DNA from 2 places in the Odoribacter sp. genome. Region 1 is predicted to be linked to the other one. Evidence: riboswitches for the same ligand, from Rfam matches in the RefSeq annotation. Region 1 holds a riboswitch; the other holds the start of a gene.

Region 1 (17,191 bases):
CAATCAGAGTTGAAGTTCATCATTACTACACATAATCCGTTGTTTTATAATGTGCTGTACAATGAATTTAATAATGCTGATAAACGTTATGGCTATAAACCTAAGCACTCCATAAAACGTAGGCTTGAGAAGAAGAATGACGGGACATATGTTCTCGTGGAACAAACGGCTGATTCGCCGTTCTCCTATCATCTATTTCTGTTGACAGAACTTGAAAAGGCTATAAAGTCGGGTGAAATCAAGAAATATCACTATAATTTTCTGCGTCAAATATTGGAGAAGACTTCCACTTTTCTTGGATATACGGGTTGGAAAGAACTCTTGCCTCATGATGCGCAAGAGGCATACTATAACCGTATCATAAATCTATGTAGTCATGGAAAACATTCAGGTGAAGAGACTTCGTTGATTGATGATAACGATAAAAGGGTTTTAATCTATTTAGTGGATAGCATTAGAACGATGTGTCATTTCAGAGACGAACAAACCAAAGACATAAATGAAGATGAAACAATATAATACCATAGCAGAATCAAACAATTTTATAGTCCTTGATGACTATACCAAGTATAATGAACTTCACGAACCGTCGGTTACATATCAATCGGAGGCAAGTCTTGAACGGGAGTTTATTCAAGATTTAGTAAGTCAAGGCTATGAATATCGTCCTGATATTTCGTCGTCCGAATCATTATTGGCCAATGCCCGAGTACGGATTCAAGAACTGAATGATATGGAGTTTTCTGATAAGGAATGGTTACGGTTTGTTGAAGAATATTTGGATAAGCCGGGAGATTCGTTGGTGGATAAAACCCGAAAGATTCACGATAATCATATCTATGATTTTGTTTTTGATGATGGGCATATAAAAAACATCTATATTGCAGACAAGCAAAATATAGCCCGAAACAAGGTAGAGGTAATCAATCAATTTGAACAGACCGGAACACAGGCTAATCGGTATGATGTGACGATATTGGTCAATGGTCTGCCATTGGTACAGGTCGAGTTGAAAAAACGTGGCGTCGCTATCCGCGAAGCATTCAATCAGGTACATAGATATTCCAAAGAGAGTTTTAATAACGAAAATTCGCTGTTCAAATTTATTCAGGTGTTTGTCATATCGAATGGTACGGATAGCCGTTATTTTGCCAATACGGTGGAGCGGAACAAGAACAGCTTTGACTTTACGATGAACTGGGCAAGGGCAAATAATGCACCGATAAAAGATTTAAAAGATTTTACAGAAACTTTTTTCCAGAAAAATACATTGCTGAATGTGATTTTTACCTATTCGGTGTTTGATGTAAACAATACCTTGCTAATAATGCGCCCCTATCAGATTGCAGCGACAGAACGGATGCTGTGGAAAATAAAGAGTGCATATCAGGTAAAGAAATGGGCTACAACAGAAGGTGGCGGATATGTGTGGCACACAACAGGCTCAGGAAAAACGCTTACCAGTTTCAAGGCTGCACGATTGGCGACACAATTGGATTTTGTTGACAAAGTATTCTTCGTTGTTGACCGTAAGGATTTGGACTATCAGACAATGAAGGAGTACCAGCGGTTTTCGCCCGACAGTGTGAACGGATCGGAAAGTACGGCAGGATTGAAACGGAATATCGAAAAAGACGACAACAAGATTATCGTCACCACTATTCAGAAGTTGAATAATCTGATGAAGAGTGAGGATAATTTGCCGGTTTATCAAAAGCAGGTTGTTTTCATTTTCGATGAATGTCATCGCTCCCAATTCGGCGAGGCGCAAAAGCAGTTGAAGAAAAAATTCAAAAAGTATTATCAGTTCGGATTTACCGGTACGCCCATATTTCCGGATAATGCTCTTGGAGCGGAAACCACGGCAAGTGTGTTTGGCAGAGAATTACATTCATACGTGATAACTGATGCTATCCGCGATGAAAAAGTTCTGAAATTCAAGGTCGATTATAATGATGTACGTCCTCGGTTTAAGGCTATTGAGACAGAGGTTGACGAGCAGAAATTAAGCGCTGCTGAAAATAAACAAGCATTACTTCATCCTGCCCGTATCAATGAGATTTCACAATATATTCTACAGAATTTTAAGATTAAGACACATCGTAATCAAGGAGACAAAAAAGGTTTCAATGCCATGTTTGCCGTTAGCAGTGTCGATGCTGCCAAATGCTATTATGATGAATTGAATCGATTGCAGAAAGACTCTGAAAGACCTCTTAAGATAGCAACGATATTTTCTTTTGCGGCAAACGAAGAACAAAGTGCAAAAGGCGATATTCCGGACGAGAATTTTGAACCTTCTGCAATGGATGTCAGTGCCAAAGAGTTCTTAGCAAAAGCCATTGATGATTACAATGCCATGTTTGGCACTAATTATAGTGTTGACAGCAAAGAGTTTCAAAATTATTACAGAGACCTTGCTAAGAGAGTGAAAAACAAAGAAGTAGATTTGGTGATTGTAGTGGGTATGTTTCTGACAGGATTTGATGCTCCTACGATGAATACATTGTTTGTAGACAAGAACCTGCGTTTTCACGGGTTGATACAGGCGTTTTCACGCACAAACCGGATTTACGATTCAACCAAGACTTTTGGCAATATAGTAACTTTCAGAGATCTTGAACAGCATACCATTGATGCTATAACTTTATTCGGGGATAAGAATACTGCAAATTTTGTCCTGGAAAAGAGTTATAGGGAGTATTTGGAGGGCTTTAAAGACTTCGCTTCAGGAGAGGCTAAGAAAGGTTATGTTGAAATTGTAAAGGAGTTGGATGACAGATTCCCTGATGTAGATAAGATTGTTACAGAACAAGAGAAAAAAGACTTTGTCAAACTATTTGGAGAATACCTGCGTGTAGAAAATATTTTGCAAAATTATGATGAATTTACCGCACTTAAAGCATTCCAAACATTAGATGTCAACAAGTCGGAAGCAATTGAGACATTTAAGGACGAGTATTTTGTTTCGGATGAAGATATTGCCGAGATGCAAAAAATGGAGATTCCATCAGATAGAATGATCCAAGATTACAAATCGACATATAACGACATAAGGGATTGGTTGAGAAGAGAAAAAGATGGAAAACAGCCTGAAAACTCGAAATTAAATTGGGATGACATAGTTTTTGAGGTTGATTTGCTCAAATCGCAAGAAATAGATTTGGATTATATTCTTGAATTGATATTTGAGAAGAAGAAAAAGAAGATGGATAAATCTTCATTGACAGAGGAAATCCGTAGAGTTATCAGGTCAAGTGTAGAAAACAGAGCCAAAGAGGGTCTGATTGTTGATTTTATCAACAACACAAATTTGGATGTTTTTACAGATAGAACGGATGTGATAAAGGCATTCTATGAATATGCACAAGCCGAATTGAAAAAAGAGGCTACCGCTTTGATTGCAGGTGAAAATCTGAATGAGAAAGAAGCCAAACATTATATCGAACTCTCTTTGAAACGTAAATTTGCAAGTGAAAACGGGACAGACTTTAATAACATATTGCCTAAAATGAGTCCTCTAAATCCGCAATATTTAACGAAGAAGCAGACGGTTTTTCAAAAAATTGTTGCCTTTATCGAGAAGTTCAAAGGTGTAGGGGAACAATTATAAGTTATTGATTAGTATATATATATTATGGATACATTATTTAAAATAACTGCGGTTCTTGGTGCATTAGCCTGGATGCCACAAATTATTAAATGGATTGTGAGTTGGCTTAGGAAACCCAAACTTAATATTATTTGCGATAATGAAGCCCAAGTTGGTTATATCGCATTTGGCTCCGTTCTAAATGTGAATTTATCATTCATTTCAAAGCATAAATCTTCCTTGGTAGAGAATATGGAGTTAATAATCAAGGATAATAATAATTCTACGTATAATCTTAATTGGGCTTGGTATGGAGAAACCTATTATGAGCTAAAAGCACCATTTGCATCTGCAACGATGGGTAAACAGCAGAAAGCTATAGCTTTTGTTTCATATAGGGATGCGTTGGTTGAAAAACTTGTAGGATTCCAATCGGTATATTTTAGAGAGAAGAAAAAAGAGTTGATCAATAAAATTAATCAGCTGATTGAAAATCAAAAATATACAGGAAATATAAATGTGGATACTATAAAACAATCAAGTGAATACATCGATTTAATGCGATTGTGTGATGACTCTATAATATGGAAGAAAGGAAGTTATACGGCATCATGCAAAGTTTATATAGCAGGCAATAAGTCTCCATTTATCTATAATTTTAAGTTTTCACTAACTGAAACAGATATTAGTAACTTAAAGAGCAACATTAAATTAGCGAAACTTATTATTGAGAAGTCTTATTTCCCTGATGAGAATAAAATTGAGGACAATTGGTTATGGGCAAGTCCTACAATAGAAAAGTTATAAGTATATATACTGAATTTACCGCATTTATGAGACGAATTAAAATATTCATAAGCAGTGTACAGAGTGAGTTCTCGAAAGAGCGAGCTATGCTTTGTCATTATATCCGAACAGATGTATTGTTGGGGAAATTTTTTGAACCTTTCATTTTTGAGGAGGTTCCAGCGAATGAGTATCCGATAAGTCATGTATATTTGAATGAGGTGAAACTATGTGATATATACTTGGGCTTGTATGGTAATTTGTACGGATATGAAGATGCAGAGGGTGTTTCACCGACAGAACGAGAATACGATTTAGCTGCGGAATTACATAAGAGCCGTTTAATCTATATCAAGAGCATTAATGAAGACGATAGGCATCCAAAAGAGACTGCTCTGATAAAGAAAGTGGAGCGTGATATTGTTCGCAAGACATTCGTGGATTTAGAAGGATTACGTACATCTGTATATGCATCATTGATTCGTTATCTTGAGGAAAAAGAATATATAAGATGGCGACCGTTCGATGCCTCATACGACAATGGAGCTACACTTGATGATTTGGATGAGGATAAAATACGTAGTTTTCTTCAAGTTGCCCGTTCAAAACGAAATTTTCCACTTTCGGTAGATACTCCCATAAAAGAGTTGCTTACTCATTTGGATTTGATTGATGAAAACGATAGGATTGCCAATGCTGCAATTCTGCTTTTCGGCAAGAAACCTCAGAAATATTTCATACCTTCAGAAGTTAAATGCGTTCAGTTTTATGGTAATGTGGTGAGAAAGCCTATGCCAGCATATCAGATTTATCGTGGAGATGTATTTGAATTGGTGGATCAATCAACGAGTTTTGTAATGAGTCGTGTGAATAATTGGGTGGGTACTCGTGATGAAGGAGAAACAGCATCTGTTCCAACTCATCCTGAATTGCCTATTGATGCAGTTAAAGAAGCGATTGTCAATGCCATTTGTCATAGAGATTATACGAGTAATGCAAGTGTTCAGGTGATGCTATTCCGGAATAGGCTGGAGATTTGGAATCCAGGACAACTACCGTATGGACTCACGGTGCAGAAACTTCAAGGACCTCATAAGTCTCTGCCGACTAATCCATTGATAGCCGATCCGATGTATTGGAAGGGGTATATCGAGAAGGTTGGTACTGGTACAGAAGATATTATTGAGAAATGTCGCGATTATGGGTTGAAGACACCGGAGTTTTACCAGGAGGAAGATTTCAGAGTAGTCATTTGGAGGACAGAAGAGCAAAGCGATCCAAAGCGATCCAAAGATGATCCAAAGATGATCCAAAGTGATCCAAAAGAAGTCGAAGACCTTATTGGACTGATAAAGAATAATCCTTCTATATCAAGGGCAGAACTTGCAAGAAGGCTTGATTTAAGTGAACGGCAAGTTCGTAAGATAATGGGGCAATTACGAGCAGATGAAAGGCTGACTAGAAAGGGAGGTAAAATAGGAGAATGGATAATAACTGATAAATAAGATAAAATAGCCAATCTCTTTGCCCTTTATATCAAAATACAATTTAAGGGACATTGTCTCGGATATGTGAATGGAACTACCGTACTTCACCTTAATAAAAAAGCATTGCCCGAATTTGAAATCAGAATACCCTCCGAATATGAGGCAAGAACGATGAACGACACCTTTGCCATTTTGAGCAAATGGCAAAGGTGTTACAAGAAAATGACAGGCCTATTTGCCTTCGTGACACACTTCTTCCGAAACTAATGTCGGGCAAGCTGAAAATCAAAGAGATAGAAGCTAAACTAGATGGTCAAACCAACTGCTAAATTCTCATTTATCTTTTTTTCCGCCTCCAGATTACCACTAAAACCAATAGTATCCCAACGATCAGCATCCCGGTAAATACAGGTTTCAGACCGATTAAGGTATTCCGGTTTTCTTGCGCCGGCTGATAAGAAGCCTCTTTTTTCAACACCACCGCATTCTGCCTATGTTCGGTTTGCACTTCCCGGGTCCTGTCCAATTGTTCCTGATATACTTCACGACCATTTTCAGGTATATGAGAAATTACAAATTTCTGCAATTTCTGATTATCGCATACAAATCCGGAACAGGCCGGTCCATGCTCACTGATAAACCGGACATGCAAGCCGGATATTTCCTTCAATTGCTCCTCCGTTGCTTTCCAGTATCCTTTCCGTGCTGTTTCTAACATCACTGCTGTAATCTCCTGCAACGCTGCCGGATTTTCCGCTTCAAAAAAACGGTGTATCCCCAGATTGAACTCATCTTTTACATACACTTGATAGATACGATCCCAAATATCGTTTCCTATCACCGAAGGCTTCATCACATTCCATCCGAAAGTATTCCGGATCGTTTCACCAAAAAGAGCGGCCGACGAAGCTCCTCCTTTCATTTTTTCACGAATATACTCAGGATTAAAAAGAGTAGTACGTCCTTCTACCCCTATCGCCTCTTTCAGGTCCTGCACGCGCATGTGGTTCCTGTTCCGGTAGTCACTCAAATAAGTTTCCGGATCCTTACCCGTAACCTGCCTTATCGTAAGATTCAGACCACCCATAAACTCATAAACATGATCCAAACTCAAAGCTCCCCATGTATTACTCTGACGGGGTTGAACGACCACATCCGCATCATGTAGAGCCGCTTCAAAAACCTCTTTACCATACTTACCCCAGGCTTTACCGTCACTGTACATCATCCCCATATTCGAAAGATAACGGGCAGCAATCTCGGATTCCTTTTCCCAGGCATCCCCTTTTTCCACCAATCCCGTGATTCCCGTTCCATAACCGGCTCCACCGAAAACACGTACTGTCGACAGTTCACGGGCTTCTTTCGGAGAGAAACCTTTTTCCAACAAAATTCTTTCTGATTCTACCGTTCCTTCCGACACATAATTCCCGCAAGTGTCATTTTCCGACTGAGCCACCATTTTCACAGCCTTAGTCAATAATTCCAAACGGGAAGCAGCCACATCACGTAATTGTCCGGAGGTCTGAACCACAACGTCTATCCTCGGCCGACCCAGTTCAGCCGATGGAATCAAACGCAGATCTGTCACACGATTCATTCCGTCACGAACAGGGGCAACCCCCAACATATACAAAGCCTGAGCCAAAGTCGCTCCCTCAGTTTCGATAAACTCCCCCGCCCAAAAAGTGTAACTGACTTTACGCGGATATTCACCATGCTTACGATAATACCGGTCGAGCGTGGACTTGGCCAACGCCTTCCCTTCGTCCCAGGCCCTCACACCGGGTGTTGCTTCGGCATTAATACCGAAGAGATTACGCCCGGTCGGCAGTGTATTCGGATTACGCACAGCATCCCCTCCCGGCGACGGAGCTATAAATCCACCGTTCAACGCATTCAACAACGAACGCATTTCCCGTTCCGGAGACTCACGCAATTCCTGTACATACTGTTGTATATTTTCAGCTGTCCGCTCAATCTCCCCAACCGCCTGTGCAAATTCTTTTTCTTCCGCCGGAACTTCCGGCATCTCCGCTTTTTTCCCTTCCGCTTCCGCCTTTTTCCGGGCTTCAATCCTTTTTTTCACCCAATCCGGCATCTTACCGACTTTCGGAATTCCGGCCGGCATTTTCATTCCTCCCTCACTTTTTTTCACGCCTTCGGAAATATTATTACCTGCTTCCGAAGCCATCGCCATCATCTCACTCATCGACAATTGCCGCGGACTTACAGCCATTTCCGTCGCTTTCGCCCGCATCACATCTTCCATATTCACCCCCAACTCCCCGAGCGACAAATTGCTGCCAGTCCGTAGTGCCTTTCTCACCAACTGACGGGAATCTGACAAATAGTATCTGGATATAAACACATTATCATTATATTGTTCCGGTGTAATTTTCCCTTTCTGCCGGTCAAGCCGGGCCAGACTATAGGCCAGTGGCTCGGCACTCATGGCAACGACAGTCTCCTCCATTTCTTTCCCGGCATACACTTGCCCCATTGTATAAAGCTTGCCCGTCATCTTTTCATTGGCAATTTCTTCGGCAAAACTCTCTACCTGCCGAATTTCCTGCTCTGTACTCGGTATAGTAATCACACTATCCAGCTGCAAATCATGATGTAATCCCAATGCAACCACCTTCTGCTTAATCTGCAATGCCACCTCCTGTCGTTGCGCTTCCGAAGTCCGGTCGTAACGAGAAATCAAGTCGAAAAGTTCTTCATACTGTCCGCGTGTACGGCTCTCCATAAACGGAGGTGTCAGATAAGACACCAGTGAAGCATACGTCCTTCGCCTGGCTACGATCCCTTCACCCACATTTGCAATGGTATAATAATAAAAATGCGGTAAAGTTCCTACCATCCGGTCTGACCAGTCCTCCCGCGACAGAGCGGCCTGCTTACCCGGCGTAAATTCCAGGCTACCATGCGTTCCGAAATGGATTAAGGCATCCGCTTTAAATCCGTTCTGAATCCAAAGGTAAGGAGCCATATAAGCATGAGGTGGTGCCACCTTTGCACCATGTACAATCTTAAACTCATCATCCCCGGATGCCGCAGGTGGCTGTGGCATTAAAACCACATTTCCAAAATGCAGACAAGCAAATGCCAAAGCCGGTTCACCATCTTGTTCCCCAACCATATAACTACCGGGAGCCTCTCCATAACGCTCCACCACCTCCGCATATTTTTCCGGAGTCAACACCTTTTGCGCCCACGCTTCATAATCCGATTTTTTTATCCACTCAGGATGTCCCGTCGCCATAAACTCCGCAATCCGTCCCTTCGCATAACTACCGAAAACACTACCTTCCCGTTGGAGCATCGCCTCGAATTCCTTTTCCGTTTCCGGAATACCCTCTACTGTATAACCTTCCGCTTTCAACCGTTTCAGCAATTCATACAACGAAGGTGCCACTTCCAACCCTGCTGCTGTCAGAGCACTCTGTCCCGGTCCCTTCAGATAAACAACAGCAATACGTTTATCCCGGTTTGGCATCCGCTGTAATTTCACCTGCCGGCAAATTGCTTCTACCAAATCATCTACCCGGTCATCCACCGGCACAAACTGATAATATCCGTTTTCATCGGCATCCTGAACCGACAATACCTCCGGACGCCCTCCTCCGTCAATTTCCGGCAGCACGACACTAGCCGAAAGATAACTACCTGTCAACCCACGCGGATCAGCTTCCCACTCCTGCCGTTTTTGCAGCAAAGTCAATGGACAAAACAAAGGGATATTCCGCTCCTCAAGCCACTTCACTGCCCGATCGCCTCCCAAACGTCCCATCGGCAAATAAATCACGGCATCCGGTGATACTTCTTTCAACATTTCCAACCGTTTCCGCGCCGCATGAATCGGATAAACGTTCATTCCGGCACGCTCCAAACGGCGAATCAAGGTATCTACATTTGCCCGGTTACCGCTCAAAGGTGAAGTCATCCCGGAAACAAGAGCTACGGAAGGCGCTCCTTCCTTGTAAAAACCATGCTCGCGACAATAGCTCTTGTACCCGTTCAAGTCCGTGAAAAAATTTTCCTCACCCAAATGCCAGTAATAATCAGAAGGCAAATGCACCGGTCTGTCTACTGCCGGCGCAAACCACTTCCGCCGGTCCAATGCCGTCCGGCAGAAACCCAGTAAATTCTTATAATTCGTTTTATTTCCATTCCCGTAATAATCACCGATCAACTCCTGCTGTAAACTATCTACATGATGGTTTGCAATAACTCCCGATGGAAAAATCAGTGTATAAACCGCCGTTCCCTTAGCTCCCGCCGCCTCAATATCCGCCGCCTGATCACCATTCAGCCGCAACCCCGGTCCGAAAAACAAAGCTACATCATAGCGGCCTATTTTTGCGGCCTCCTCTACTGTCAGCACATCCACCCGTACCCACCGGCTTTCGTTCGCCAACGCAATACTCGATGCCTGATAAGCGGGGAAATTAACCAGAGCCACCCGTGTCGGCGAAACATAGCGGATATAAACCGCCCACAAACAACACAATACGACAACCCCGGCAACCACCCGCCGCACCGTTCTACGATGCTTATATATCCCTGACTTTAAACTCATAACACACTACATTTATAAATTAAGAGTATCCCCGATAAATCATCTCTACCGGGGACTAATCATACTACTATCTAATAACCACTTTAACGTGCAGGATAAACAAATTCAAAAATAATCTGACTACTTCCGTAAGAACGCATAATCAGTTTTGCTTTCGTTGTTCCGTCGGCACACAGGATACCGAATACATTGTTATTGTACTCATATCCCCCTCCCATACCTGCTACATAAAACCACGTTCCTTCCACCTCATGGCATACAAAAGCCGGATTGATGGCTGTTTCTATCTCTTTCTGCGAAGACATCGGACTATTCTGTATGGTAGCTGTTTTATCCTTCTCATACCCGCTGGTCGGCAGATTGGGCACATCGTCGAACTCCGTCTTATTCATGTCCAAGGCTCCGCCATTACCTTTGCAACCTTCCCCGCTGTTCGTCCGGATATAATTCCGGTCAAAAGCGATATCCCACTCCAAACTTTCAGCAGCTTCCTCGTCTGTCATATCAACAAGCTCTCCCTTAGCAAAAGAATAATAATGCCACCGGTGGCCGCCCATATAATTGCTTACCACCGTATCTTTCGTCACGCCTGCCGGAGCGGGCTCTTCCGGTTGTTCCGGCTCTTTCGGCTGTTCGATATCGGCATCCTGCTCTCCGTCATAAATATAACGGAAAGTTATATGTCCGCTGTTTCCCATTTGATCTTTGTAGGTATCGAAAATCACCTTAGCACAATTTTGTCCGTCTGCCGACCGGAAAATGAAAACATGATGGTTATAATACCAGACGCCTTCCATATATTTATACCATGCCCAACTATTAGATCCCTCACACTCTATCTCCGGATTATAAGAATCCTTACCATTCTTTCCCATCGTAGTCATAATACTCAAAGAATCGTCTACTGTAAAAGCTGCATTTTTGTCAACAGTAACAGCATCAAAACCGGTTTCTTCGGAATCGATACATCCTCCTTTACCTTTACCTGAAGTCCCGCTGTTCGTTTTCACATAATAACGGTTGAAAGCGACATCCCAATCCAAACTTTCATTAGGTTTTGCCGGAGTTTCTATAAAATTTCCTTTCTTAAAAGAGAAATATTTCCATCCACTTGCATAATCATTGGAAAAAAAAGTACGGGTTCTTTCCCCCTCAGTCGTTTCGCCGCCCGGTAATGTTTTTTTCTTATCATCATCGCAAGCGACAGCAGCCAACGCCAATACAACGCAGGCCCACTTCATCAAATTCAGTCTTAAATTCATGCTCTTCATTTTATTGATTAATTAGAAAACTATTTATCAAAAACGTAATATCAACGAACCGAAAAACCGCCGTCCCGGGTCGTAAATAATACTCGTATCGACGAAATCGAACAGATTATCGACACCACCGGTCACCGACAGACGCATATATTTCCATGTCCAGGGTGTATATTGCGCCGTCAGTTTCCACATCGTATAACCCGGTTTGGTCCGGGTGGTAATCACCTCCACTTCCTGCCCGGAATCATCTGTTTCTGTCCGTCTGCTCTTGGAGATTCGCTTCGAATCCCAGCGTCCGGACAAGGTTACAGCCCCTTCGTGTTTTAACAATTTACCATGCAGCGAAGCACTCCAATTCATCGCATGTTTCGAGTTACCGGACAATTGCAATCCAGTCTCCTTATTCAAAGCATCACAGAAAGCATAGGATGTCCGTAAAAGCAATGCCGATACCGGATAATACGTTGCTGTAGCCTCCGCCCCCCGGATACGTACCCCCTTGACATTTTCATAACGAAGCTCTGTCCCCAATTCTCCCGGCTTCGGATCCTCTATATCCACATTATAACTATTGATCTTATTGTCCACCGTATTTTGATACAACTCAGCCGTCAACATCAACCGTCCCTGCCAGGTATATTCACCGGAAACCGAAAAATAATCGGAATGTTCCGCTTTCAGATCGGGATTCCCGATATTATGCGACACGCTTCCCATATTAAAATCCGAATACAACTCTGTCAGGCCCGGAGTCTTGAATCCCCGGCTGTATCCTGCCCGGATCTTGAAATTACCCGGAGAATACATCAGATTTATTTTCGGTGTAAAGGCACTCCCGAATTCGGAATTGTGTGTATAACGGAATCCGCCAATCACCTCCAGCCGATCGGTAATCATCCAGTCGGCTTGCGCAAACAGATTGGCATCGTCCATATCCCGGATCGTTTTTTCTTTACCATACTGCATTTTATTATAGTTTTTCGTCCCGTTCCATTCGAACCCCTTAACGATCACCAAATTGTCCCAAGGCTTAAATTCATCCACCAAACGGACGGTCTGCTCGTGTGACCAGGCGTTCGTGCTATCCGGAAGGTAGAGAAAATCATATACTGTCTTACGTGTATAAAAATCTCCTGCATAAGTACCGTACAATTTATAGCGGTCATTAAAAGCATGTTCGGCGTTCACCTGTAGTGTTTTGGTCAGACTACGGTAATGTGTCGGCGCAGTACTTTCCCAGGGATTTTCCACTTCACCCCAATACAACGAACCTTTCACCGTGATGCGGGAATACTGGTTATTCCAACCCAATTTCTCTTCGATGGTCATATGGTGAGAAGGATTTTCTGTAAAAGATTCCGGAGTTTCCGGTGTCAGGTCATATCCATCCGAAGAAGTACGATTGAAAAGTGTCTGAGCGTAAAATCCTTTGTATTTCATCCCCACTCCGGCATCTAATTGCAAATCGTTGTACTTTCCATAACGCACCTTCGCCCAGCCTTCCAGCGGACGTTTCGGTATATCCGTGATGATATTGATAACCATCCCCATCGCGCTCGATCCATACAAGGCCGAAGCAGCTCCCTTCAATACCTCGATTTTTTTGATATTGGCAGTCGTCAACCGGTCGAAATCGATCGGTCCGCCCGGTGTCGTCGACAAACGTTCTCCGTCTACCAGGATCAAAATATAACTGTTTTCCAACCCCTGTACCTGAATATTATTTCCACGAGGATCGGTATTAAAACGCAAACCGGGAATATTATACTCCAACACATCGATCATACTCTCGAAATCGTTCCGTTGCAATACTTCCGATGGCACAATCCGTGTCATTACCGGCGTTTCAGCCACCGTTTTTTCCGTTCGCGTACCCGTTACCGTCACCTCATCCAGGTTCAGCAGGCTTTTCTTCAGCCGAACGACCAGATTCCCGGTGACATCCGATTCCAATACCAGTGTCTTCGTCTCGTATCCCACAGAACGCACTGTTAATTCAGCAGGCTGATTCACAGGCACTTCTACCTTGAAATAACCCTTCATGTCACACACCGTTCCCCAGCCCAAACCAGTTACACTAATCGTCGCCAGCGGAATCCCATCACCGGTATTTTCATCAACCACCTGTCCGGACACCTTTGTCATCCGAACCGCACTCTCCGGGATCTCCGGTGCTACGGACTGCTGTCCGGATAGCGGAATCCCCCACAGCATAAGCACACCGCCTATGACCCACAAAAACTTTTTCATGTCTATATTTTGTTGAATAAACACGACACCCATCAAGCAACGGGCATTTACTCTACCTCTTGATTTGTATCCGTCATTGTTAATAAAAACAATAGCTGTTTATGTTCTTCATTCATTGTTCTTGATCCACGAAAACAATAAAGATTGTCCGATTCCGGCAGGTTTTCTGACTTTCTCCGTCTACCTCGCCTTCCCGGACAATCTCCAGTGGCATAAGGTGAGTAGATATTTCCAACAATATGGAAAGAGATTACAGCAACGGGCATTGTTCCGGATTTTCACCGGATTCCCTCACATTTCATACAGAAAATATGAAATTCACCAAAATCGATGTGAAGATATAATATTTTACAATGAATTTCTTGAAAAATAAGTTAAAATTTTTATTCCGGTATATAGATAATTTCTCCATTTTCTAATTCGTAAGCAATCCCTATTTTCTTTCCCTTCTTTCCAACTTCTCCCTCACTGTCAGATGGTTTATACCGATTTATTTTTTCCCCTTCTTTGGTAATGATCTCCATATTTTCTTTTCCCGGATTTTTTACAATTGTAAAATCATCCTTCGAAAAGATCTCTGTCATATTAAACTTGGTGACCAAAGCCACCATCAGCGCTACAGCAAATACCATAGCGACATCGAACAGATTAGACAGCATCCCTACAGGATCATGTTCCTCCCGATGATTAAAATGCCGGCGACTCATCGGATCTCCTCCTTTCCTGCCTGTTCCTCAAGCCTTCCGGCCAATCCCGCCAAAAAATCCAGATTCAACAGATCCCGGTCGATCCACCGTTGTTTCACTTGTAACAAAATATAACCTATCCCACCCGAAAATAATCCGATAACAGTAGTTGCAAAAGCAACCTGCATATTATAAGCCATCGATGCCACATCCCCGGTGGAAAGTCCCACCAAGGCCGGTCCCATAGGGATTAAAGTACCCATCAATCCCAGAATCGGACCAAATTTCGTCAGATTTTTTGCCATATTCAAACGGGCACTTTCCTGTATTTCATATCCGCCGATCAGACGATCCCGGTGAATGGAAGTCATCCCGTCAGCCAACAACTTCCGGGCGGTAAAGACAAAAGGAGTCGGTTGCATTTTCCCCAAATCCGTCCGAAATCCATACACCTCCTCTTCAGCCATATTTTCCAACTTTTCATTCAAATCCCGTTCTGTTTTTTTACGTTCGAGATATTCCCCGTAAACTCCCCCTAAAAGAAACAAAGCCCGGATAAAAAAATATAACAAACCTACAATGACAGGTACCAACAAACCGTTAGAGATCCAAAACAATACATTCGAAATATTTTCCATGATTTAAAGATTTATATTCTGAATTTCATTTTTTACACTTCCGCCATTTCCACAGGATAAAACCTCCGAAAATCAAAAATAACATTACTCCGGCAACTTCAAGCGTCTGCCTCCAATCCGCCGTCCGGATGGCAGGAACCACTTGTATCGAAGGATGCAAGACCGTACACACCACAATCCCTGCCAAAAGAAATAAAGCCAAAAGAACGGTCAATTCCAAACGCAGCTCCACCTCAGGCAACAACTTCTTTACTCCCCAGGTTCCCCCGCTCACTATACCCAAAATACAAACACCGAACAGACCTGTCCCTTGTCCGAAACTCAGGCCAGGAAACCAATAAAAAAAAGAGAAATGAAGATAAAATAAGACAGGGAAAATAATTACCGGTGGACAATACAATAGCATTTTTTCCCAAAACTTCAGAGAACCGCCGAACCGGTATTGCATAGCAACCCGGCATTGAAAAGCAGTCAGTAAAAGATCCGCCATAGCCCACAGGGAAAGATCCAGTAAAGAATCATAATCAGAAATCCACCGGTCAAAGACAGGCTTTCCCAGTTCTATGACACAATCATGGACTGAAACGATAAAAACCACACATATGCAACCAAATACTAAAACACACCGTTTCCCGGGCCACAAACTCATCACCCACACCGACTTTACCAGTGCCAATATTGCTAAAAGCAAGAGGATATGTTCCATATAAAATTCAAAAACAATATAGTCGCATCAATTAAATCTTACAGACAAACTGACATAAAACGAACGACCGGGATTCAAAGTCGAGTAATTACTATTCCAGGGGCGGTCGTCGACTTTGTCGAAAAGATTTTCCACCCCGAACCCCGGTTCCAATACCACCGATTTCAAGTTAAAAGAATGCCGGGTATTCAGATCCCATTGTGAAAAACCGGGAGCAGGATCGTAATAATAGGTCTTAGAGTAGCGCCCTTCCTGGATGCGACCGTTAAGGTTGACATTCAGATGATATAATCCCCAGCGGTGTCCCCAGCGGGCATTGGCCGTCCAGACATTTTTCACACTTTTATCGATCGGTTCCTGAGTTGTCTTATCTTCGGTATCCATAAAATGATAACTTCCCCCCACCGAAAAACCGGCTCCGGCATATACATTCAATACTGCTTTTACCCCTTTTACCTCAGCCCGGCTTATATTATCCCGCTGTTGGGCCTCATTGTGTTTACCATACCCCAACTGTTCGGCTATAGCCGGATCGATTCCCCGGTAGTTGATCATATCCCGGATTTTATTGATATATCCGGATACAGAAAACGAAATTCTATTGTGTACGTATTCTGCATTCAGCATAAAATAATCACTTTTCTCGGATTTCAGGTTAAAATTAGGAATCGTCACCATATCCGTCGTTTTCGCCACATCCGTGGCATACAACTGGGATAAGGTAGGAGTCCGGAAACCGGAAGCATAAGATGCCCTGAAATTCAGGTCGCCCCACTTATAACTCAAGACAACATTGGGAGTAGCATAGTTTTTAAAAAATTCGTTATAGATATACCGCAACCCGACCACAGCCTGAAAATTCTTCCACAACCGGATTTCATCCTGCAGGAAAAGAGCCATCGTATACATATTTTCCCCATCCAGATCATCGGTAGCACTCATCAATGTCTCTTTCACATACTCCATACCCACAGAAAATTTTTGTGCCTGTCCGAGTTTAAAAATACCTTTTAACGAACCATTGTAATAATGTACTTTTTTCCGGGTATCTTTCCCCCGGGAAGCTTCTCCGGGCTTACTGACCGAGTCGTAACGCGAAGTGAAATTATCGGAATAAAAATCGGCATCGATATAAGCAGATTTATTGATCATATATTTAGCTCCTGCGCCATAAGTATACGTTTCATGCTCCATATTGT
Region 2 (15,330 bases), on a different contig from region 1:
AAGAATTGTCACGGGTATGTGCTACTACAGGGGTTATTGTTTCTGCACACACTTCTTTGTGCGCTTCTCCGATTTATGAGTTCGGCAATGAAGAACAACGCCGTAAATATTTGCCCCGCTTGTGTTCCGGCGAATGGATCGGAGCTTTCGGACTGACCGAACCGAATGCAGGCACGGACGCTTCGGCACAGCAAACGATGGCTGTGAAGGAAGGGGAGCATTATGTGCTCAACGGCTCCAAAATTTTTATTACCAATGCTGCTTATGCACACGTTTACATTGTCATGGCCATGACCGATAAGGCACAGGGGACGCGGGGGATTTCGGCCTTTATCGTAGAACGTGATTTTCCGGGATTCTCTATCGGTAAAAAAGAGAAAAAAATGGGCATCCGGGGATCCGCAACCTGTGAGTTGATTTTTGAAAATTGTATCGTCCCGAAAGAAAATCTGTTGGGAAAAGTGGGGGAAGGCTTCAGGATTGCAATGAAAACACTCGACGGCGGACGTATGGGAATCGCTTCACAGGCCTTGGGTATTGCTCAGGGGGCTATGGATGAAACGGTGAAGTATGTAAAAGAACGGAAACAATTCGGACGGTCCATCGGACAGTTTCAGAATACTCAATTCCAATTGGCCGATTTGCAGACCAGGATTCAGGCTGCCCGTCTGCTGGTGCGTAAAGCAGCTTGGAAAAAGGATATGAAACAACCTTATTCTGCTGACTCTGCACAGGCTAAATTGTTTGCAGCCGAAACAGCGATGGAGGTGACGACCAAAGCAGTACAATTCCATGGAGGCTACGGTTATACCCGTGAATATCCGGTGGAACGAATGATGCGGGACGCCAAGATTACAGAAATCTATGAAGGAACGTCTGAAGTACAACGGATGGTGATTGCAGCTGCATTACTCAAATAAGAGTGGAGAAAAGATAATCGATAAATGAAAAAATGATAAACGTATGAAAATAGTAGTATGTATCAAACAGGTGCCGGATACAACAGAGATCAAATTGGACCCCGCTACGGGGACGATGATCCGGGATGGGGTGCCCAGCATTATGAATCCCGACGATAAAGGGGGACTGGAAATGGCTTTACAATTAAAAGATAAATATGGGGCGGAAGTCACGGTAATAACCATGGGGCCTCCTCAGGCCGATGATATTTTGCGTGAGGCTTTTGCTATGGGAGCTGACCGTGCTATTCATTTGAACGACCGGAAATTTGCCGGTGCCGATACTCTCGCTACGTCGAATGCGATTGCCGGCGCTTTGCGCGTGTTGGATTTTGACCTGGTAATCACCGGCCGGCAAGCCATCGACGGGGATACCGCTCAGGTAGGACCACAGATTGCCGAACATTTGGATTTACCTCAGGTGACTTATGTTGAAAACCTGGAATTTGACGGGAGCAGGACATTTACGATCCGGAAGTCCACAGAAGACGGTTTTCAGCTGGTACAGGTAGATGCGCCTTGCGTGGTGACGGTGCTGGCAACGGCTAATAAAGCCCGTTATATGTCGGTCCGGGGAATTGTGGAGGCTTATAACAAAGAAGTTGAAGTGTGGGGCTTTGAACATATCAGTGTAGAAGAAGAAAAACTAGGCTTGAAAGGATCGCCCACCCGCGTATGGAAATCATTTACCAAAGGAGCAAAAGCAGCCGGAAAGGTGTTTGAAGTGGAACCTGCCGAAGCTGCCGATATAATCGTAGAGAAATTGAAAGAAAAATTTATAATCTGATGAACAGGTAGCAACGGATTGCAGACCACAGACTGTGGTAAACCTTAAGTTTTTATACCTTGAACATATACTTTTTTTCCGGCCATTGGCTGAGGTCTGCTTCCGTTTACCGTTCATTGTTAATTTGAATACAATGGATAAATCCCAATATAAAGACGTCTGCGTGTTTGTAGAACAACGCGAAGGTATCATACAAAAAGTGGCATTGGAACTGCTGGGTAAAGCCCGGGAACTTGCCGATACCTTGAATGAGAAAGTGATCGCCTTATTGCTCGGTTATGATATGAAAGACCAGGCTCAGGAGCTGATTGCTTATGGTGCCGACATTGTCGTGTGTGTGGACGAACGTGAATTGGCAGAGTACAATACCGAGCCTTATGCACAAGCTGTCAGCCAATTTATCCGTGAACGTCATCCGGCCATCGTATTGATCGGAGCCACGACTATCGGCCGCGATCTGGGCCCCCGATTATCTGCCCGGCTGACTACCGGCCTCACGGCCGACTGTACAGGCCTGGACATTTCGCCCGAAAATGATTTGCTGATGACCCGTCCGGCTTTCGGTGGTAACCTGATGGCTACGATCATTTGTAAAGAACATCGTCCGCAAATGTCTACTGTCCGGCCGGGAGTGATGCGTACAAAACCCAAAGATCCGGCACGGCGGGGGACGATTGAAAATATGAAAGTCAGTTTCGACCCGTCGAAATTCAGAGTTAAAATTCTGAAAACGGTGAAAGAACAGAAAACCCGGATCGACATAACGGAAGCTAAAGTGCTGGTGTCAGGTGGGCGTGGTGTCGGCAGTACGGCTGGTTTTGTCATGCTGGGTCGTTTAGCGGAAACATTGAATGCCGAAGTATCTTCATCGCGGGCAATGGTCGATGCCGGGGTTATGCCCCACGAACGCCAAGTGGGGCAAACCGGAAAGACGGTCCGGCCGGATCTGTATTTTGCCCTGGGGATTTCAGGGGCTATTCAGCACCTTGCCGGTATGGAAGAATCAGAATACATCATTGCTATCAATAAAGACAAATATGCTCCGATCTTCAATGCAGCAGATTTGGGGATTGTTGGAGATGTACATAAAATTGTCCCCATATTGACAGAAAAACTCCGGAAGTAAAAATCGGAAATGAACCGGGTGTTTGTTCAATTATACTCTTTCCTTTTCTATTGGTGACGGTAGCAAGAGGAAAGAGTATTTAAGAGTAAATCAATATCTTGGCACTGATAAATCAAATTGATTGCATCTTAAATGTCAAAGCTCGTATTTTTGAAATAATCGGCTGGTAAAGATTGTCCCAGTATATTTTTACGCCTTATATTAAAAATGATTTAAAAAATTACTTAAAATAAACTTTCATCTCTCTTTTTTTGTACTTTTACCGTCGATTTTGGTGCTGCTCGTTATTTTCGTAACGGAGCGGTGAAAAGGGAATCAGGTGTGAATCCTGAACAGACCCGCTGCTGTAAGCTTTTTAAAGTCTTTGGACATTACTCACGCCACTGTTTTACATGAACGGGAAGGACGTCCGGAGATAAAGCAAGTCAGAAGACCTGCCAAGATCAGAAACTTGGTGTTCTCTGGGATTAGAATGCCGGTTGTACTGATTTTTAATTGGAATTATTCTATTGGATGTCGATGGAAAAACGTTCGATTAAATTAGTCGAAATTTCATAAAGTTTACAAAGTGATGCCCCTTACAGGACGTTTGTTAATTGACTATTGACAAATACCAGTTTACTGTAAAACAACATACTTTAGGAAATATTTACATCATATTGATTATCAATCATTCAACATTCAATTTCCCTACTCATTTCCCTTTTTTTCAGCTGTTTTTTGATGGAAGTAAAGCTTCCAATCATTGTCAATTGTTAATTGTCATCGGTCAATTATTCCTCTTGTGGAAATCCACAAAAAAATCGAAGATTTAAACGTCACACTTTTAGGACTGGATACTGAAAAATTAGGGGCTTTGGAAAAAATCGGAGGGAAGCTGTCATTGAACTGTACGGCAGAATATTTGAAGTTGCCTGCCGGTTTGAAAAATTTGAAGGTGTTTGTAGTATCGAAAGGTATAGAACGCCTGGATATCCAGGGAATAGAAATCGAGGAATTGCGATTCAGCGGTACCGGATTGGAAAATACGACGGTGATCGGTGACGATATTTTTAAAGGTAAAATCAGTTTGGATAACCTTTCGGGATATTTCCCGAAATTAGAAGGTTTCCGGGAAGTGGGAAAACTGAATATCGGTTATCTTGGCCTGAACGGAGGGAGCATTGAAATCGGTAATATCCGTAAAATTAACGGGGATTTCTCTTACTGGGCCAATTCCAATGTAAAGGCCGTCGAATTTCCTGCACTGGAAGAAGTAACCGGTAATTTTGAATTATATTCCAATATCAAGGAATACCATTTCCCCGAATTGAAGTCTATCGGAGGGAAGGCAATCATAAGTATCGACTATTATGATGAAAAGACTTTTCCGAATCTGGCGACGGTCGGGGAGGATATGATGTTTCAGACCGGATATGACTATTATGGATCGAGGGGACCGGCCGTGGTCTTGTATCCGGCTTTGAAGCAGGTTGGGGGGACATTGGAACTGCGCCCGATCGGACCAACTCCCTGGGGAGATAATGAGAATACCGGTTATTTGAATCAAACTCTGGAAAATCTGGATTTCTTGTCCAGCTTGGAAAAAGTGGGGGGAATCCGGATTCATGATCATGGGAAACTAGCTTCTTACGAGGCAATTAAAAAGGCCATCCTGACCTGTCCCGAAGAGAAATGGAGTGTGGAAAATAATTTGTACAATCCGACTTACAAGCAATTGGTAGAAGACCAGCAATGGATAAAACCTGCTATTCAGGAGTAACAGATGAAGCCTGTTTTTCAACTGTGAGATTAATCAGCTGAAAAAGTTGTAAATGTAAAAAATGATAAACCTATGAAGATAAATAATTTAATATATATTGTGTTGCTTGGCATTATTGTTTCGCTGACGAGTTGCGAGGACGATGACAGCCTGTTTTCCGGAAATGAAAACTACATCACCTCATTCCGACTGGTTCAGCAGGGAGATTCCTATGCCGGGATAATTAAGGGAGATAGTCTGATTTTGAGTATCCCTGAAAATCTTTCTCTTGAGGGGGCGATAATGGAGATTTTGTGTAGTGAAAATGCCCGGATATCTCCGGATCCTGGTGAAGTTGAGGATTGGGGAAAGTTACAAAATTTTACAGTAACTGCTTACAATAATACTCAGCGTGTTTACAAGTATATAGTACGGAGAACCTTGACGGGTAGCGAAGGAGATGTTCGTCTGACTTCGGTTGAAGATTTGGAAGCCTTTGCTGCTCAGGGGATCAATAAAGTCAATGGAAATTTGGTTATCGGTAAAGAAGAAGGAACTGTGAAGGAAGACTCCCTTACTTCTTTGGCAGCTTTGGCCTCACTAAAAGAGGTTGTCGGAACGGTGACCATAAATCCGACTTATGCCGGAACTTCATTTGCCGGTTTGGAAAATTTGGAACAGGTTGGAGGATTGGTGATGGGACGTGTAATACAGAATGCAACCATTGGACTTCGGTGGATACGGGAGATTGAATTGCCAAATTTGAAAAAAGTAGCTTCAGAATTGACTTTCAGAGCTGATACCGTTGAAACGTTGAGTTTGCCTGCATTGGAAAAGGTAGGAAGAAATTTGTCGATTCAGATTAAAGATGTGAAAGATATAGATTTTTCGGCCTTATCGGTTATCGGAGAAAATTTATCCATGAAAGTGAACGGTGTCTTGAATGCTCCGGAAAAGTTGAGCTTTCCGAAATTAAGTTTGATTGGAAATCAATTAGCATTGAGTAATGTTTATAGGGTGAAAGAGTTAGCTTTCCCGGAATTAAAATCGGCGACTGCTATTAAATTGGAGCAGATGAATGCTGTTGAAACTTTGAACTTCACCCAATTGGAGCAAGTCGCCGATTATTTTGAATTGTGGTGGACGCATCAAGTAAAAGAAATGAATTTTCCTTCAGTAAAATCACTCGGTGGATTTAAAATTTATTACATTCAAAATTTGGAAAAAGTCAGTTTGGAGTCTTTGACAGAAGTCGGTCTGCGAGGATTCTGTATCGATGCATCTGATAAGATACAAGAGTTGAATTTGCCTGCATTGACGCGAGTGAAAGGTGATTTTGTTTTAACCAGAATGGCAATAACAGAGGTAAGCTCATTGAGAGCATTGAAGGAAGTGGATGGAAAATTTGATTTCTCCTCGATGAGTGCATTGACGGTTTTCGACGGTTTTCCGAATCTGACAACAGTCGGTGGTAATTTCACCCTGTCCGGTTTGGCAGTCAGCGAATTAAAGGGATTCGATGCCCTGACCTCTATCGGTGGTTCGATGAGTCTGAGTAATTTGAATGAGGTTACTTCGATTGACGCTTTCCCCGTATTGAAATCCATCGGATCACAATGTTCGCTCATTGGACTGAAAAAATTGCAGGATATTTCTTTGCTGGCCCAGTTCAAGGGAATGCATTTGAACAATTGTATTTTAAACAATTTGGATGCCTTGACTTCCTTGGATCTGACCGGCCTTGAAGTAGATGCCCTGCAGATTACCGGAAAAAATGCTTTGACGTTAAAGGGCAGTAAAACCTTGAATACGAATCTGACCATTAACGGGATTCCCGGAATTTCTTTTTCAGGAATCGAAGAGGTGCAGAATGTATCGGTAAGTAATATGCCTGCAACTATTACCGGACGGGTAGAATACAACTTCCCCGGATTAAAGAAAATAGGGACTTTGTCGGTGAGTCAGGCATATGGTGCCAGCCTGGGTGTGCTTCGTTTTCCTGATTTGACAGAGATTAGCGGAAAATTGACCCTTTCCGAAGGATTCGGACAAAAAGTACAGCCGACGGAATTTCCGGTTTTAAGGATAGTGAATAACATGACCTATACCGGAGTCTGTGATGCCCTTCGTTTTCCGGCCTTGGAGGAGGTGACGGGTGAATTGAATATCAAAACCAGCTATGTGAATGGATCTTTAGTGAGCATGTTACAGGAAATCTATACTCCCGTTTTGAAAAAAGTCGGGATATTGGTGCTGACTACTTACAGTAAAAATCAGGATAGTTGGTGTAATAATGTCCTGACTAATCTGGATTGTTTTAGAGCCCTGGAAAATGTCGGAGTGATCAATATCGAGTACCAGTTAGGCCTGGTATCTTTTAAAGGATTGGAAAAAGCAATCGGGGGATTGACGGATGATACTTCTTGGGTTGTCGGGCATAATGCTTATAATCCGACTTTCGAACAGGCTAAAAACGGAGAATTGGAACGAAATTGAGGGAAATACTTTACATCGGACGGCTCCCTGCAGCTTTTAGTTGGCAGGGGGTTTTTCGTATTTTGTAAGGAAAGGCATTTTTTGTACTTTTACGCTTCAATGGAAACAAAGGGATACCTTCAGGTTTATACCGGAAACGGTAAAGGTAAGACAACGGCTGCATTCGGTTTGGCGGTACGTGCTTTATGTGCTGGTAAACGGGTGTTTATCGGGCAGTTTGTCAAAAGCATGAAATATAACGAAACCCGGCTGGAAGCCTGTTTCCCCGGGCGGTTGGCGGTCCGGCAGTTTGGAAGAGGATGTTTCCTTGATCACCGGCCCGAAGACGAAGACGTACGCCTTGTCCAGGAAGGACTCCGGGAATGTGCGGCAATACTGGCTTCGGGTGAATGGGACCTGGTCATCCTGGACGAACTGACTATAGCTGTGTATTTTGGTTTGCTCTCCGATAAAGAAATACTGGAAGTCATCGGGCTGCGTGACACAGGGACAGAGGTGGTGATTACCGGGCGTTATGCTTCCGAAGCTTTGCTGGCTTTGGCTGACCTCGTGACAGAAATGCGTGAAGTGAAACATTATTATACCCGGGGAGTATTGTCCCGGGATGGATTTGATCATTGAGATATGGATAGATTGATGCGGTTTTGGTTGCTGGGGCTGTTGTTGGCTCTTGGTGTAGGTTGTAAAAGTAGGCATTCGGCTTCTGCAGGAGATGCTTTGTCCGCGCTCCGGATGGAATATGCCGGGCGGATTCGGATAGATTCGAGTGAACATTATATATTGGTGCGGGTACAAAACCCTTGGGATACGGCCCGGATTTTACATACCTATGTTTTGGTCGGCCGGGAAACTGAATTGCCGGAAGGATTGCCTGAAGGGACCTTGGTCCGGACGCCGGTGGAAAAAGCATTGGTATATTCTTCGGTACATTGCGGGCTTCTGTCCGAACTGGGGGCAATCGATCGGATTGGTGGAATATGTGATCTGCAATATATCGAAATACCTGAAATACAAAATCGTTGTGCTTCCGGGCGAATGGTCGACGCCGGAAATACTATGAATCCGGATATTGAAAAAATAATCGACTTTCATCCTGATGCTATCCTGCTCTCCCCTTTTGAAAATAGTGGAGGTTATGGCCGGATTGAAAAATTAGGGATACCGATTATCGAATGTGCCGATTATATGGAGACCTCTCCTTTGGGGCGGTCTGAATGGATGCGTTTTTTCGGTTTGCTTTTCGGGAAACGGCGGCAGGCTGATTCGTTATTCACTGCTGTCCGTGCGGATTATTTACAGCTGTGTGATTTGGTCAAGTCTGTAAATCAGCGGCCGACGGTGATATCTGAATTGAAAAGCGGTTCCGCCTGGTATGTACCCGGAGGAAAAAGCACGACCGGACGGTTGTATCAGGATGCCGGGGCTACTTATATGTGGGCGGAGGACGAACATAGCGGTTCGATTCCTTTGTCTTTTGAAACGGTATTTGACCGAGGGCAGGATGCCGATTTTTGGTTATTCAAATACAACCGGCAACAAGATAAAACCCTGACCGAATTAAAGTCCGACTACGCTTCATATGCCGGTTTCCGGGCCTTTCAAACCGGGCAGGTGTATGGATGTAATTCGGGACAGGTACCTTTTTATACAGAGACCCCTTTTCATCCCGAACGGCTGTTGGAAGATCTGATCCGGATTTTTCACCCGGGAGTGTTACCGGCAGGAGAGTGCCGTTATTTTAAAAGATTGGAAAAATGAAATCTTTACCATCCGGATGGAAATATAGTATCGGTTTGATCGTATCGATCCTTCTGTTGTTCGCGGCGAACTTATGGGTAGGCTCGGTACGTATTCCTGCAGGCGCAGTATGGGATATTTTGTGCGGACATGCCGTAGAACGGGAGAGCTGGCGGTTCATTTTGCTGGAATCGCGTATTCCGCAAGGGATAACTGCTTTGCTGTGTGGAGCAGCCTTGGCTGTCTCGGGGTTGATGTTGCAAACCGTTTTCAGTAATCCGCTGGCAGGACCTTCGATATTGGGGATCAATACCGGGGCCAGCCTGGGCGTGGCCTTGGTGATGTTGCTCGGTGGAGGAAGTATTACTGCCGGGGTTTTCAGTATATCCGGTTTTCTGGCGGTATTGGCCGGAGCTTTTGCCGGGGCTATGATCGTCATGGGAATCTTGCTGTTCTTTTCTGCTTTTACAAAGAATAATTTGATGCTACTTATTATTGGGATCATGATCGGATACATCACCTCCTCGGTGATTTCATTATTGAATTTTTTCTCTACGGCCGAAGGAGTACATTCTTATATGATCTGGGGATTGGGAAATTTCAGCGGAGTGTCTTCCGGGCAATTGCCTGTATTTATCGTTTCGATTACCGCCGGTTTGGTTTTATCGGTCATGTTGATCAAACCTTTGAATGCCTTATTGTTGGGAAACCGGTATGCTGAAAATCTGGGTGTGAATGTGCGGCTTACCCGCAATCTGTTATTGATTGCGACCGGTATGCTGACGGCAATAACAACCGCCTTTTGCGGGCCTATCGCTTTTATCGGATTGGCCGTGCCGCATATTGCCCGCTTGATGCTGGGTACTTCGAACCACAATTCCCTGATGCCTGTGACCTTATTGCTGGGAGGGGCGGTAGCCCTGTTGTGTAATCTGATCAGTGTATTACCCGGCGAAACGGGGATTTTGCCATTGAACGCCATCACTCCCGTTTTGGGTGCTCCCGTCATTATCTATATTCTGGTCAAACAGCGTAAAATTCAATATTTCAATTGACTATGGAGACTTTACCTGTAATTGCAGCCCGTCAATTGGCTATCGGCTACTCTCATGGTAAGAACGGTTCTACAGTGGTACACCGGGATCTGTCTTTCGATTTGTGGGCGGGAGAGTTGACTTGTCTGTTAGGTCCTAACGGGGCAGGCAAATCTACTCTGTTGCGTACTCTTTCGGCTTTTCAATTGCCTTTGGAAGGTGAATTATGGCTTGAAGGACGTCCGCTGAGGGATTATTCCGAACGGGAAAAATCGCGCAAGATCGGCGTCGTACTGACCGATAAGACACAGGCCGGCGGATTGACCGTATATGAACTGGTAAGCTTGGGGCGTCAGCCCCATACCGGATTCTGGGGCCGTTTGAACCGGGAAGATCATAAGCTCGTCGAAGAGGCTCTTACGGCAGTGGGAATATCCCATAAAGCTGCAAATTACGTGGCCGAATTGTCGGACGGGGAACGGCAGAAAGTGATGATCGCCAAAGCATTGGTGCAGGAATGTCCGTTGATTTTGCTCGATGAACCCACAGCTTTCCTGGATGTGGTAAGCCGTATCGAGATCATGACTTTATTGCATACCATTGCCCGCGAACAACATAAGACCATTCTGCTGTCTACCCACGATATCGACCAGGCACTGATCCAGGCCGACCGGCTGTGGTTGCTCGCGCCCGGAAAAGGATTGCAGTGTGGCGTTACGGAGGATATAGTCTTTAACGATGGACTGGACTGTTTGTTCGATCACCGGAAAATATGTTTTGACCGGGGACGTGGGGGCTATTTCCCCATCGTACAGGATTATCAGGAAGTCGTCGTCAGGACGGACGATCCCTGCCTTTGGCATTGGTGTGTCAATGCTCTGAATCGTTTTGGCTATTCCGGTCTGCCCGGAAATGCCGATAGAAAAAATTTACCCGTATTGACGGTTACTTCCCCGCATGAAATGAGTTGGGAAAAAAATGGAATGTCTACTATACTGACTTCTTTCGAGGACTTGACCGGATTATTGAAAAAATGACCGGGAAGGTTTTTGAATAAAAAGAAAACGGTGCGCATCAGTTTTTACCTGTTGGCACCGTTTTAACTTTTTATTTATTTGCTTCTGCAGCTTTGATCAATCGGGGGATGGGGGATACATTGACCATGGACGTGTAATCGATGGGAGAAAGTGTCCATACATCCCAGGAGAGATTTTCAAGTTGGCGATTGTCGACAAATGTCTGAGAATATTCAAAGTCGGCAGCTGTCGGCACCTGATTGCCCGAACCGAGCCAGTAGGTGGTATAGGCATCGTTCGATCCCATCCAATAATCGGCTGCATCTAACGGTTTCAATTCGTCAGAATCGTATTCGGAGAGTTCGTAGAGCCCGTTTGTAAAATCAGCTTGTGTCAGATGTAAAGTAGAACTTTTCAGTTCGATTTTACCGTCGTTATTACCGTCATAACCGAATCCTTTGATATAATTTCCTGATAAGGCGACATAAAGGCGGGGATCGTTCTTGGCAATAGCTTTGAGCATATCGATTCCTGTAAAAGTTTCCGTTTTATTCCAACGATATCCCCAGGCAATGAAAAAAACTTCCTGGTCTGCTGGTTCTTGCAGATGCTCCCCTGTAACCCATTGAATGGCAAAGACCGAGGTGTTTTCTCCGTTACCGGTCCAATTTTTCAGATCGGAGATCGCGAACCGATTACCGTTGACCTTCAGAAATAAGGTGTCGGAATCCTTGCCGTCTTGATTGGTTGCGGTCAGGATAATTTCAAAACTACCGGGGTCCTGAGAGGTGAAACGATAGATTGAGTCTGTGGAAACCGTTTTTTTGTTCAGTTGCCACTGGAAAGTGGTCTGTAACGGATTGTTCAGAATCGCTTTTAACTCGATCGTTTCACCCGGTAAACAGGTGGTTTGCCCACTCGGATTTCCGATAGAAACCTGAGGCGGAGTAGGAAGATACGGATCTTTTTTGTTGTCGTCACTACAGGAGGTCGATAGACCTGTAAGCAGACTCCAGAATAGAAATAAAGAATAGTATTTTTTCATTTACAAAATTCTTTTATTGAAAATTATAAGTAAAGAATGTTCCGGCTGGATAATTGGTATGATTCTTATAATTGGCGCTCAATTTCGGTTCGGTTTCGCTGAAATCGAATACACTGATGTGGTTGATCAGACGGTCGTTACCCCACCCTTTGATTGTATTCAGATAGACTTCGCCTGTAACCGGATTGACGGCTATGGTATTGTAAACACTAGTTGTTGTCACGATGTTTGCCGCATCGACCATCAGATCCGTCTGGTTTTTACTAAAAATGTGACGATAGATTTTGGTACCTGTGCCGTTCATGTACAAAGTATCTCCTTGTGCTGTAATACACGGAGTAGAAGTGTATGAGGCCGACTGAGTGCTAATGGCATCTCCCGGTAAAGTATTGGTTTTGATAATAGTATAATTTTGGGCATCGACCTTAGAGATTTCCCCGGCCGAAGTGGATACCCACAAGTTACCGTCCGACGATTTGACGACTCCTCTGACCGGATCATTGAATTCTATCGATTTGGAGATTTTGTTTTTTCCTTTTTCGATCACAAGGACGTTATTTCCTGCTGCAGCGAATATTTTCCCTTCCGTTACAGCCATGGTATTCTTATTAGCCCTTTCAGCTCCCTCGATGAGAAAGAGTTCGCCGCTGGATGGGTGGAATACCTTAATTCCTTCGTTGTCGCGCAGATAGATATCGTCGTCTCCCAGTACGGCAACATGAGTCGGACTGCTTACTTTATCTTCCAGTTCGGTCTTATAGCCGGCTTCTTTTTTCAGGGTTTCTGCATTGGCAACGATAAGATAACCGTCGTCTCCGCTTTTTTGTGAAATGATATACAGTTTGTTGTTGGCGATAAATAAGTCTTGGGAAAGAAGGCTCAGCATGCTGCCGTTTGCCTTGTAATAGGCACTGTCCGTGAGAATACCTTTCGGGCTGATGAATATCAATGTAGAAGGATCGGCCTGGTAACCTTCATTTAAAACAAAAGTACCGTATTTGTATTTACCGTACACTTCGATGGATGTTGTGGCAGAAGTCACTCCATCGGCATTGGTCGCGGTTAATTTAACATCGTAGGTCCCCAATTCGTTCATTTTGAAAGTAAATACTGTATCCTTAGAGACTTCATTTCCTTTGACGGACCAGCTCAGTGTGGTTGGCAGCGGACTTTCTACTTTCGCTTTCAGTACGATAGAGTCTTCCTGAGGCATTGCGAACACTCCGTTTACACTCTCGATAGATACTTCGGGAGGAACCGGATATTTGTCGTCATCGTCACATGATGCGAATATTCCTGCTAACAGGAGGCAAACTAAAAGCGTAAAATTAATTTTTTTCATGGTTTCTATTTATTTAAAGGATTTATATGATTCAATTAAAATTCGAATAAAAGCGAGAACAAGCAATTACGCAAAGGCATGGGATAATATTGGGTCGACTCATAGTAGGTATCGAACAGGTTATCTATCCGCATCTGAGGGGTTAGGCTTGTCCCATTCCGGAAGGAGTAGCGGTAACCGAGCAAGAGGTTATGTACGGAATAGGGATCCGTGGCATATGATTCGTCGGTAGTAATGAAACGCCGGCCGGTGTAGGTCATCTGCCAGACGAAAAAAGCATCTTTATAATCGATATTCCAGCGCAGATTCCACTTGAATCGCGGTACATATGGAATTTGCCGCATATAGGCGTTGTCGTCTACGTGTTGTTTCTTGCGGGTCCGGGATTGTGACCAGCTGTAATTACCCGAAAGAGAAGATACGAGTTCCCCGTAGTGGAAAGTGGTTTTTCCATAAAGTTCCACGCCATAGGAACGTACGTTTCGTTTGTTTTGCGGAGTCCACACCCATTGGTTTCCGTCTTTGGGGAGCCAAAGGATCCAGTTGTCGATGTTCATTAGATAACCGGAAACTTCGGCATCGAATAAGAGATGTTTGTTTATACTCTTCCGGTAAGAAATAGAAGCATCGTAAGAATACCCCTCTTCCGGCTTTACATCCGGATTACCGCCGGGGCGCCAATATAGGTCGTTCATACTGGGGAAACGATAATTATAAGCAGTACTTCCTTTCAATTTTAATTCTTTTTTCAATAGATTGAATACTATTCCTGCCGACCAGGTGGATACATTCCGATTGTCGTTATGTTCGAACATATATTGTCCGTTGATCATCATCCACCGGATAGGCGTCCACAAAGCGGAAGTTTGCCAGGAGAGTATGTTACGGTGGTGGCTGAAAGGGGATTCCACCTGAGGAATATCAAAATCGATACCGTCGAGCGTATATTTCGATGAGTCGATGTCTATGTAGCTACTCACCCGGATCAGGTCGTGAGAATAGGTTAACGTCGTGTTGAGAATAAGCTTATCGGTCGGGGAGTACGTATAATCGGCCACGACCTGTGCCGTGTTAGAGCGGTTTTTGTTTCCCTTGGGATCGAATAAACCTCCGTCATACCGGATATCGTAAGTTTGGCAGAAATACAGCCAGGCAGCCTTTACATGTAATTCATGGATACCCCGGCTGAAATCCAGTCCGGCATATCCCCGGAAATTATTTTCCTCCTGATCCTCCTGGGAGCGGTTGACTACACCGAGCGGTTGGGGGAGGTTACGGTGATTTTTCTGATACCAGGCGACAGCTGTCAGGCGGGTGTAGGGAGATACTCTGAAATAGCCTTCCTGCATAATTCCGAATTGAGAGTAAGCGGCATCCTGCCTTTTTTCACGGAAAGGAGTATTGGTCAGCACTTTATTCAGATAGGTATAGTCGTTGTCGGAATGCTGATAATATAACCGTGTCTTTGAGGCCGATTTATTACCGCTTATATTCGCCTGTCCACCGACGGTATATGTGTTGTACGATCCATACTCTGCCAGTACCCGTCCATTTACGCCTCGGTTCCAATCGGTGTCTGTGAATAAATTCACACTACCTCCGATAGCTCCGGTACCGTTTTTTACATGGCTGCTGCCATAGTACAGGTTGATGTTATCTGTAAAAAAGACCGGGATCTGTGAAAAATCGAAAGTACCCGATAAAGGAGGTGTGATATTGATCCCGTTCCAGTTTACCCGTGTTTGGGAAGCGCTGGTTCCACGGAAAGAAGCTGTCGATAATGCTCCTGTTCCCAGACTCTTGATGTAAATAGAGGTATGGTCGGTCAGGAGTTCGGCCAGCGAGCGGGTTTTGTTGGCTTGTAAAATGGCTGGAGAAATATGGGTTACCCGGGCTCCTGCGTTTGCCTCGTTGGCGTGTTGTATACGTTGGCGGATGACCTGCACGGTGTCTAATGTGCCGTATAGGGTGATCGAATCCCGGGATTGGGCAGGAGTACGGAATCCCGACCCAAGGAATATGCCGAGGTATAAAATGAAGATCAGAC

The links. Region 1 has a riboswitch for cobalamin ahead of AC5RDS_RS04390 (TonB-dependent receptor). Riboswitches for the same ligand answer to the same signal wherever they lie in the genome.
Region 2: another riboswitch for cobalamin. It lies ahead of AC5RDS_RS10385 (hypothetical protein); the one in region 1 lies ahead of AC5RDS_RS04390 (TonB-dependent receptor).

Annotation. Positions count from the first base shown of each region.
Region 1 covers NZ_CFKYFN010000036.1:6,042-23,232, reverse strand. The annotation lists gene AC5RDS_RS04420 (AAA family ATPase) at 1-519, shown strand, start outside; gene AC5RDS_RS04415 (type I restriction endonuclease subunit R) at 506-3,613, shown strand; gene AC5RDS_RS04410 (hypothetical protein) at 3,638-4,399, shown strand; gene AC5RDS_RS04405 (DUF4062 domain-containing protein) at 4,426-5,883, shown strand; gene AC5RDS_RS04400 (cobaltochelatase subunit CobN) at 6,203-10,450, opposite strand; gene AC5RDS_RS04395 (HmuY family protein) at 10,534-11,712, opposite strand; gene AC5RDS_RS04390 (TonB-dependent receptor) at 11,749-13,962, opposite strand; cobalamin riboswitch at 14,102-14,303, opposite strand; gene AC5RDS_RS04385 (DUF2149 domain-containing protein) at 14,346-14,669, opposite strand; gene AC5RDS_RS04380 (MotA/TolQ/ExbB proton channel family protein) at 14,666-15,286, opposite strand; gene hmuT (HmuT family protein) at 15,312-15,992, opposite strand; gene AC5RDS_RS04370 (TonB-dependent receptor) at 16,020-17,191, opposite strand, start outside.
Region 2 covers NZ_CFKYFN010000078.1:42,905-58,234, forward strand. The annotation lists gene AC5RDS_RS10370 (acyl-CoA dehydrogenase) at 1-920, shown strand, start outside; gene AC5RDS_RS10375 (electron transfer flavoprotein subunit beta/FixA family protein) at 964-1,746, shown strand; gene AC5RDS_RS10380 (electron transfer flavoprotein subunit alpha/FixB family protein) at 1,880-2,872, shown strand; cobalamin riboswitch at 3,128-3,328, shown strand; gene AC5RDS_RS10385 (hypothetical protein) at 3,657-4,634, shown strand; gene AC5RDS_RS10390 (DUF5018 domain-containing protein) at 4,707-7,109, shown strand; gene AC5RDS_RS10395 (cob(I)yrinic acid a,c-diamide adenosyltransferase) at 7,209-7,730, shown strand; gene AC5RDS_RS10400 (ABC transporter substrate-binding protein) at 7,734-8,867, shown strand; gene AC5RDS_RS10405 (FecCD family ABC transporter permease) at 8,864-9,901, shown strand; gene AC5RDS_RS10410 (ABC transporter ATP-binding protein) at 9,904-10,917, shown strand; gene AC5RDS_RS10415 (PKD-like domain-containing protein) at 10,988-11,941, opposite strand; gene AC5RDS_RS10420 (DUF5074 domain-containing protein) at 11,955-13,283, opposite strand; gene AC5RDS_RS10425 (TonB-dependent receptor plug domain-containing protein) at 13,319-15,330, opposite strand, start outside.